DNA from 3 places in the Mesorhizobium sp. Cs1299R1N1 genome. Region 2 is predicted to be linked to each of the others. Evidence: predicted binding sites of a transcription regulator. Region 2 holds the regulator's gene; each other region holds the start of a gene.

Region 1 (3,205 bases), on a different contig from region 2:
CGCGATGTTCCCGACCTCGGCCGTGTTCCGCGCCGGCCTTGCCGCCTACACCAAGATTTTCGCCAACACCTATGCATCAGACAATGTGCGCATGAACAATGTGCTGCCCGGCTGGATCGACAGCCTGCCCACCACCGAAGAGCGCCGCGACAACGTGCCGATGCAACGCTACGGGACGAGCGAGGAGATCGCCGCGACCATTGCTTTTTTGGCTTCGGAAGGGGCCGGGTACATTACCGGGCAGAGTATCCGCGTGGATGGGGGTGTTATCCGGGCGCTGTGAGGGATTTGGTCCGATTTTTTGGAGACGCCGGCGGGCCAGCGCCCCCCTCTGCCCTGCCGGGCATCTCCCCCTCAAGGGGGGAGATTGGCAGCTTTGGCGCCGGTTCTTTTCCTCAACACCGAAAATTAGCGAAAGCCATGGTGACATCCGATCTCCCCCCTCGAGGGGGAGATGTCCGGCAGGACAGAGGGGGGCGCTGGCCCGCCGGCGTTCCGTTTTGGGTGCCATGCTCGTCCCGACGCTTCAGTGGCCCGTCACCGCTGATCCGCATCCGTCAGCGTCCGCAGGAACGCCACGATGTCGTCGATCTCGGTGTCGTTGAGCGCCGGCTTGTCGCCGGGCTTTTTGCCGTTGAAGGGCGGATCCTGGTTGAGATTTCCCCAGTAAGCCTTTGGCAGATCGTCATATTGCCTCACCGTGCCGTCTGCATTCCTGGGATACCAGTGGCCGGGGTCGGTGTCGCGGCTGGCGTAGAAGGCGACGGCGTCGCGCAGCGTGTGGACGTAGCCGTTGTGGAAGAAGCTCTTGCGCAGCGCGACATTGCGCAGCGTCGGTGTCTTGAACAGGCCGCAATAGTCGGTGCGGCCGTGGAAATCGGTGCGCAGCGGGCCGCACAGGCCGAGATCGGCATAGGCGGGGTCGGCGTTGGCCGGGATGGCCGGATTGCGCGGTACGGCGATGGCGATCAGGCCGAAATCGGTGAATTGCGGCGGCTCGCCGTCATTGGCGGGTTCGCTGAGGTGGCAGGAGGCGCAATTGCCTTTCGCCTCGTCCTCGAACAGGGCGCGGCCGCGCAGTTCCTGCGCCGACAGCGTCGCCTTGCCGGCGAGGAAGGCGTCGTAGCGGCTGGAATAGGGATAGAAATCGGCGGCGCCCTGCTCGAATGTGCCGAGCGCCTCGGCGGCGGCGTCGAAGGCGTCGCCCGGGCGGTCGAAGACATCGTTGCCGAAGGTTGCCTTGAACTCGTCGGCATAGGCCGATCTACGCAGGGCGGCGGTGACCGTCCCCGCATCCTTGTTGGCCATCTCGAAGGGCGAGAGCAGGGGGATTTTCGCCTGATCCTTGCCGTGGTCGGCGCGGCCATCCCAGGTCAGGCCGCCGGTCGGACCGTTGTCGACGCTCTCGTCGCCTTCGTCCTCGGAATCGTAGAAGTGCTCGGTGAAGGCGGGAGCGGCCTGGAGATAGCGCAGCGAGGGCACCGCGCGCACGCCCGGCTGGTCGAGATGCGGTCCGCCCACCTCGACTGGAGCTGCCGAGGCCGGGCCGAAAGCGTGGCGCGGATCATGGCAGGACGAGCAGGCCTGCCTGCCCGAGGCCGACAGCGTCGGGTCGAAGAACATTTTTCGCCCCAAGGCGGTCAGCGCCTCGGCACGCGCGAAAGCTTGCGCGCGCGATAGCGGACCGGGATGGACGCCATCCGCCGTATTCGCGGGCGCGGCACAGCCAAATGTCGAGATCGCGGCAATCGCGATCATCAGGCTTTTCCATCGTCTTCTGGTCATGGAGCATGGTCCGCTTTGGCCGGGAAATAGGAATGGAGTGCAACGGATTGATGACCGGCCCCAGTGCTCACGAAACCGTGTTCGCCGCGGCGGCGGATGTCACAAAGGTGACAAGGCATCCACGTTAGCTGCCCCGATGGTTCCCGCGCCCCTCTAGCCACAGTCAAGCCACGAGGTCTTCCCGATGACGAGGCTCAAACTCCTCACTTCCTTCTGCCTGGCCGGTTCGGCCCTGCTTCCCCTCGCGGCGGCCAATGCCGCCCCTCCCGGCTTCGACAAGATCGACACCGTCGTCGTCATCTATGCCGAGAACCGCAGCTTCGACAATCTCTATGGCGGCTTCCCCGGCGCCAACGGGCTGGCCAATGTCTCGGCCGATCAGGCGCGCCAGCTCGACCGCGACGGCAAGCCGCTCACCGAGCTGCCGCCGGCCTGGGGCGGGCTGACCGGAAAGGGCGTCACGCCCGTGGTGACGGAGGCTGAGACCGCGCATCTCGCCAACGCTGCCTTCGCCATTGACGATCCCAAGGGCTTCAACGAAGGCACCAACGTCATCACCCATGATCTGTGGCACCGCTTCTACCAGGAGCAGATGCAGATCGACGGCGGCAAGAACGATAAATTCGTCGCCTGGGCCGATTCCGGCGGCCTTGTCATGGGGCACTATGATGGCTCCAGCCTGCCGATGTGGCAGGTCGCGAAGAAGTATGTGCTGGCCGACAATTTCTTCCAGGGCGCCTTCGGCGGCTCCTTCCTCAACCATTTCCAGCTCGCCTGCGCCTGTACGCCGGTCTATCCGCACGCCGACACCAGTCCGATCAAGGGCCAGATCGCCGTGGTCGAGGCCGATGGCACGACGCTGAAGGTCGCCGACAATTCGCCGGCCTCGGCACTCGGCGGCGTACCGAAATTCGTCAATGACGGCGCCATCACGCCCGACTTCCATGCCGTCAACACCATGCAGCCGCCCTATCAGCCGAGCGCCAACAAGCCGGTAGAGGGCGGCGACAAGGCGCTGGCCGACCCGGCCGCGCCCACCACCCTGCCGCCGCAGCACGACATCACCATCGGCGATCTGCTGTCGCTGAAGGGGGTGAACTGGGCTTGGTATGCCGGCGCCTGGCAGGCAACGCTCGATGGCAAGAACGCGACGCCGGTGCCGAACTTCCAGTTCCATCACCAGCCGTTCAACTATTTCGCCGCCTACGCGCCAGGCACCGCCGCGCGCACCGAGCATCTGCGGGACGGCGGCCTGGACGGCACCGAGTTCATCAAGGCGATCGATGACGGCAAGCTGCCGGCGGTGAGTTTCTACAAGCCGCAAGGCAATCTCAACGAGCACGGCGGCTATGCCGACGTGGCCAGCGGCGACCGGCATCTGGCCGACCTCATTTCGCATCTGGAGAAGAGCCCGCAATGG
Region 2 (3,205 bases):
ACCGCGCTCAACAACCAGTTCTGGTCGAGCAATCTCAACGCGCCGATGGCCAGCCTGCCGGTCACCATCTTCCAGTTCGCTCTCAGCCCCTATGAGGAATGGCAGCAGCTGGCCTGGACCGGCGCACTCATAATCACATTGACGGTTCTCGCGCTCAGCATCTTTGCGCGCAGCCTGACCGGACGCAGAGAGGACAAATGAGCCAGATGTTGTCTCCAGACATGACGATTGCCGCCGAGGCAGCCGCCAAGGCGAAGATCGAGGTCAAGAACCTCAATTTCTACTACGGCCAGTCGAAGGCGCTGAAGGACATCACGTTGTCGCTGCCCGAGCGCAGCGTGACGGCCTTCATCGGTCCGTCGGGTTGCGGAAAGTCGACGCTGCTGCGCGTCTTCAACCGCATCTACGAACTCTACCCCAAGCAGACCGCCGAGGGCCAGGTGCTGCTCGACGGCCAGAACGTTCTCGATCGTTCGCAGGATCTCAACCTGCTGCGGACCAAGATCGGCATGGTGTTCCAGAAGCCGACGCCGTTCCCGATGTCGATCTATGAGAACATCGCTTTCGGCGTCAGGCTCTATGAGAAGATCAGCAAGGCCGAGATGGACGGCCGTGTCGAGCAGGCGCTGAAGCGCGCCGCATTGTGGACCGAGGTCAAGGACAAGCTGAACGCCAGCGGTCTCAGCCTGTCGGGCGGCCAGCAGCAGCGTCTTTGCATCGCCCGCACCGTGGCGGTGAAGCCGGAGGTCATCCTGCTCGACGAGCCGGCCTCGGCGCTCGATCCGCTGTCGACCGCCAAGATCGAGGAACTGATCGACGAGTTGCAGGCCGACTACACGATCGTCATCGTCACCCACAATATGCAGCAGGCGGCGCGCGTGTCACGCCAGACGGCTTTCATGTATCTGGGCGAACTGGTCGAATTCGACAAGACCGAGAAGATCTTCACGTCGCCTCGCGAGAAGCGCACGCAGGACTACATCACCGGCCGCTTCGGCTGATATCACGCATACGAGGACCAGGATCATGGCCGAACATACAGTCGCAGCCTTCGACGAGGATCTCGGACAGATCAGCAGGCTGATCAGCGACATGGGCGATCTCGCCGGCACGATGGTCGGCGGCGCCACCAAGGCGCTGCTGAATTCCGATAACGCGCTGGCACAGCGGGTCGTCTCCGACGACGCCATCATGGACGCGCGCCAGCGCGAACTCGACGACCGCGCCATCACCCTGATCGCCAAGCGCCAGCCGATGGCCGACGATCTGCGTCATGTCGTCGGCTCGATCCGGATGGCAGGCGATCTCGAGCGCATCGGCGACCTTGCCAAGAACATTGCCAAGCGCGTCGGCTCCGTCGGCCTCTCCGCCACGCCGCGCGACCTGTCGCATTCGATCGACTCCATGGCGCAGCTGGTGCTGATCCAGGTGCAGGGCGTGGTCGAGGAATACGCGGCCGGCGATGCCGCCGCGCTCGCCAAGCTCAGGAATGACGACGAACGCATCGATGTCAAATACACATCGGTGTTCCGCGAACTCCTGACCTACATGATGGAGGATCCGCGCAACATCACGGCTTGCACGCATCTTTTGTTCTGCGCCAAGAATCTCGAACGCATCGGCGACCACGTGACCAACATTGCCGAGAATGCATATTATGTGCTGACCGGCACGCAACTGCCCGCCAACCGTCCGAAGCAGGACGAGACGGCGATGTCGGTGCCAGCGGCTTGACGGCAGGGATGATCAATCGATGATCGCGCCACGCATCATGGTGGTGGAGGACGAGGAGCCGCTCGGCGTGCTCCTCCGCTACAATCTGGAATCGGAAGGCTACCAGGTCGAGGTGGTGACACGCGGCGACGAAGCCGAGATCCGCCTCCAGGAGAACGTGCCCGACCTCCTGGTGCTCGACTGGATGGTGCCGGCGGTTTCCGGCATCGAACTCTGTCGGCGCCTGCGAATGCGGCCCGAGACCGAGAGGCTGCCGATCATCATGCTGACGGCGCGCGGCGAGGAGAGCGACCGCGTGCGCGGCCTCTCGACCGGCGCCGACGACTATCTGGTCAAGCCATTCTCGACGCCGGAATTCATGGCCCGGGTCAAGGCGCTGCTGCGCCGCGCCAAGCCGGAAGTGCTGTCCAGCGTGCTCAAGGTCGGCGACATCGTGCTCGACCGGGAATCGCACCGGGTCTATCGCAAGAAGAGCGAGATCCGGCTCGGACCGACCGAGTTCCGCCTGCTCGAATTCATGATGCGTCATCCCGGCCGCGTGTTCTCGCGCAGCCAGCTGCTCGACAACGTCTGGGGCGAGACGATCTATATCGATGAACGCACCGTGGACGTGCATGTCGGCCGGCTGCGCAAGGCGGTCAACAACGGCCGCATGCCGGACGTGATCCGCACCATTCGCGGCGCGGGCTACGCGATCAGGGAAGACTGAAATCAGGCTACATTCTTGCCCGGAACGCCGGGCCTCGCCAGCACGCCCGGCGCGAAAATCTCCTGGTCCACGAAGGTCAATGCGCGCATGGCGCAACCTTCGCGGATGAGCGGCAGCTCGTTCGGCTCGGTGTCGAAGGAAATCGATTCCGAATGCTGGCCGCCGGCGGTCTGGGCGATGGCCTCGCGCAAGGCCGGCTCGATCAGGTCGAAGGCGGCGGCGCTGACGCCGACCATGGCGACGGGTGCGGGATCGATCAGCGCGAACAGGCTGCCCAGCCCATAGCCCAGCGCCTCGCCGGCCTTGCGATAGGCTTCGCGCTCCGGTCCGTCTTTCTCCCTTGCCGTCGCGGCGAGTGCCCGCATCTGCGCATCGCTGACATCCGCGACCGGTTCGGCGTCCTCGCCAAGCTGCCTGGCGTTGCGCCAGATGGCGTAGTTGCCGGCATAGGCCTCGACGCAGCCGCGCCGCCCGCAGCGGCAGAGTGCGCCTCCCGGGCGATGGATCATGTGGCCGAACTCGCCTCCCGATGAATGCGTCCCGGTGAACAACTCGCCCTTCAGCACCAGGCCCATGCCGATGCCGTGCGAGAGCAGGATGGCGATGAAGTCGTCGCGGTAGCGTTCGGGGTCGCGCCAGCGCAGCGCCACCGCCATCATGTTGCAGTCGTTCTCCATGGTGGCGGGGATGCCGAACTCGGCTTCAAGTATGTCGGCGAAGGGAATGTCCGTCTGCGGCGTGATCGGCGACCACAGCATCGCA
Region 3 (3,205 bases), on a different contig from region 2:
TCTACGCCAAGTCACAGCTCGCCGCCAAAACTCCTCGCTCAGTTCTGGTATATCGCTGGTATCGACATCACCTTCGAGCCGAGCCTTCAGCTTGGCGATTTCCGCCTTTTGGCTTTCCGTCAGCGGCGGCGGGTTCGCCGGATCCATCCCATATCGGATGACTTTGCTCATAGGCGTATTCTATTGTCTGCGGCGGTCGTTGTCGAACACGAACGTTTTGCTCTTTCGCAGCGCCGATCTATCGAGCTTCATTGTCGCGACTGCGTTTTACCGCCTTACAATCTTTCTCGCCTCCCACCCATAAAGCCAATCCAAATCCGCCGCGAGCTTCTCTCCCGGCCGCGTCGCCAGGAGGAGATTGCGCGCCAATGCCACCGGTCCCCGGGCGTGCCAGGCGAGGCGGTTGAGCGCGCCGCGTTTCAGCACCTTTTCGATGCGCGGTCGTCTCAGCTTCTCCCAGATGGTGAGGCTTTGCGTCAGGTCGCCGGGGAAGTCGGCAATGAAATCAGCAAGCATCGCGGCGTCCTCGATCGCCATGGCGGCACCTTGCGCCGCGAACGGGGTCATCGCATGTGCGGCGTCGCCGATCAGCGCGATGCCGGCTGGCATCGTCCAGGGCTGTTTCCGTTCGACTGTATGGAGTGGCCAGGTCAGCCATGGGCCAGCCAATTCCACCAGTCTTGCAAGGCCCGCGGCCGTGCCACGCATGGCGCTGGCGAGGATGCCGGGATCGGTGTGTCCGGACCAGCCCTCGGCAATGCGCTCGCCTTCGGTGAAAGCGACAAGGTTGAACGCGTCACCCTTGCTCACGGGATAGGCCACCAGATGAAAGCCGGGGTGCAGGAAGGTGGTGACGCAGTCGGGGGCGCCGATCGCGGCAAAGGCTCGCCCGGCTTCACTGTCCGCGCTCACCGTCGCGCGCCAGGCCAGTTCGCCGGAGAATTGGCTGTTCGCGAGGCCGGCTCCGCCGCCTGGGCCGGCAAGCCTCCGCACCGACGACCAGACGCCGTCGGCGCCCACCAAAAGGAAACCCGCTGCCTGGACGGGCTTGCCGTCCATCTCGGCGGTCACGGTGACGCCGTGCGTGCCGGCGGCGATGTTGCCGACGCGCGCGCCGGTGGTGAGCTGGATGCCGGGCATTTGCGCGACGCGCGCCATCAGGGCGTCTTGCAGATCCGCCCGGTGCGCCACGAGATAGGGCGCCCCCCAGCGTTCCTCGCCGGCGCCGCCAAGCGGCACGCGTGCCAGTTGGCGCAGGCTCGCGGCGTCCTTCAGCACCACGGCTTCCGGCTTGACGGCATTGGCGAGAAGCGTGTCGAGGACGCCAAGCCGGCACAGAATGCGCGTCGCGTTTGGCGAGAGCTGGATGCCGGCGCCCGCCGCGTCGAGGCGCTTGGCCTGTTCGAACACCCTCACGGGGTAGCCGCGTTCGGCGAAGGCGATCGCTGCCGTCAGCCCGGCGATGCCAGCCCCGGCAATCACGACCTGCCGGGACCGCGTCTCGCTCATGATCGAGAGGTCAGGCGGCCTGGTCGATGTAAAGGCAGCCCGCCGGCAGCGTTTCCGTCGGCTTCAGCTTCGGCGAATAGCGGTAGAGGGTCGAGCAGTAGGGGCAGACTTTCTCATTGTCGTCGCCCATGTCCAGAAACACGTGCGGATGATCGAAAGGCGGGTTGGCGCCCGTGCACATGAATTCCTTGACCCCGATGTCGATTGCCGGATGGCCCGCATCGTTCTGGAAATGGGGAATGGAACCGCCTGCCATCGTCGTCTCCTTAACGCAGTCTCTTCTGCATCTGGATCATATCAAACCTCTTTGCAAGTTCGATGAAATCAAACTGTCGCAAAAGCCTGTCAGAGAACTGTCGCAAAAGCCTGCCACAGGATAAGTTAAGCCGGTTAACCGGCCGAGGCGGGCGGAAGAGCAGGAATCATGAACGAACTGAAGCCGGTACAGAGCGAATTCAACAACATCACGGCAGCCAGCCCGGAAGGCAATCCGGACCGTTTCGTCAACCGCGAGTTCTCCTGGCTGCAGTTCAATCGCCGCGTTCTCGAAGAATCGCTGAACACCCATCACCCGCTGCTGGAGCGCGTCCGCTTCCTGTCGATCTCGGCCGCCAATCTCGACGAATTCTTCATGGTGCGTGTCGCCGGCCTTGCCGGCCAGGTGCGCGAGGGCATCGTGCTGAAGAGCCCTGACGGACGCACCCCAGAACAGCAGCTCGAACAGTTGCTGCGTGAGGTCGAGCGGCTGCAGGAGGACCAACAGAAGAGCCTTTCGGCACTCACGGTGCTGCTCAACAAGGAAGGGATCGAGAGCATCACCCGTGATGCGCTGACCAAGGACGAGAAGGCTTGGCTGGAAGAGCATTTCCAGGACCAGGTGTTTCCGGTGCTTACGCCGCTGTCGATCGACCCGGCGCATCCGTTCCCGTTCATTCCCAATCTGGGCTTCTCGATGGCGCTGCAGCTTCGCCACCGCAAGAATGGCGAGGAGATGAGCGCGCTGCTGCGCCTGCCGGTGGCGTTGAAGCGCTTTATCCGCCTGCCGGACCGCAAGAACCATGTCCGCTTCATTCCGCTGGAGGAGGCGGTCGGCCTTTACATCGGAAAGCTGTTCCCGGGCTACGAGGTCAAGGGCTCCGGCACGTTCCGCATCATCCGCGACAGCGACATCGAGGTCGAGGAAGAATCGGAAGACCTGGTGCGGTTGTTCGAAACCGCGCTGAAGCGTCGCCGCCGCGGTTCGGTCATCCGCATCGAATTCGACATGTTGATGCCGGGAGAATTGCGCGATTTCGTCGCCGGCGAGCTTGGCGTCTCATCGAGCCGCATCAGCGTACTCACGGGCCCGCTGGCGCTCAGCCAGATATCCGAGATCGTCTCCGTTCCCCGCGACGACCTGAAATTCACGCCCTACAATCCGCGCTTTCCCGAGCGCATCCGCGAGCATGGCGGCGACTGTTTTGCCGCCATCCGCGAGAAGGACATCGTCGTCCATCACCCCTACGAGTCGTTCGACGTGGTGGTGCAGTTCCTGCGCCAGGCAATGGCCGACCCCGAAGTGGTGGCAATCAAGCAGACGCTCTATCGCACCTCCAATGACAGCCCGATCGTGCGTGCGCTTGTCGACGCGGCCGAGGCCGGCAAGTCGGTGACGGCGCTGGTCGAGCTCAAGGCCCGTTTCGACGAGGAGGCCAAC

What was found. Region 2 encodes PhoB, which activates phosphate uptake and scavenging genes when phosphate is short. Its sites were predicted from a motif close to TGTCATNNANCTGTCAT; they were not measured.
Region 1: a site for PhoB is predicted at 1,882-1,898, ahead of O7A70_RS09795 (acid phosphatase). Genes of this name have one in related genera too.
Region 3: a site for PhoB is predicted at 1,853-1,869, ahead of O7A70_RS25570 (RNA degradosome polyphosphate kinase). Genes of this name have one in related genera too.

Annotation. Positions count from the first base shown of each region.
Region 1 covers NZ_JAPYKR010000003.1:583,515-586,719, forward strand. The annotation lists gene O7A70_RS09785 (SDR family oxidoreductase) at 1-283, shown strand, start outside; gene O7A70_RS09790 (cytochrome-c peroxidase) at 538-1,758, opposite strand; gene O7A70_RS09795 (acid phosphatase) at 1,970-3,205, shown strand, end outside.
Region 2 covers NZ_JAPYKR010000014.1:107,036-110,240, forward strand. The annotation lists gene pstA (phosphate ABC transporter permease PstA) at 1-201, shown strand, start outside; gene pstB (phosphate ABC transporter ATP-binding protein PstB) at 198-1,001, shown strand; gene phoU (phosphate signaling complex protein PhoU) at 1,027-1,734, shown strand; gene phoB (phosphate regulon transcriptional regulator PhoB) at 1,754-2,443, shown strand; gene O7A70_RS27060 (ROK family protein) at 2,446-3,205, opposite strand, start outside.
Region 3 covers NZ_JAPYKR010000013.1:19,101-22,305, reverse strand. The annotation lists gene O7A70_RS25585 (hypothetical protein) at 1-171, opposite strand, end outside; gene O7A70_RS25580 (FAD-dependent monooxygenase) at 268-1,509, opposite strand; gene O7A70_RS25575 (zinc-finger domain-containing protein) at 1,520-1,765, opposite strand; gene O7A70_RS25570 (RNA degradosome polyphosphate kinase) at 1,934-3,205, shown strand, end outside.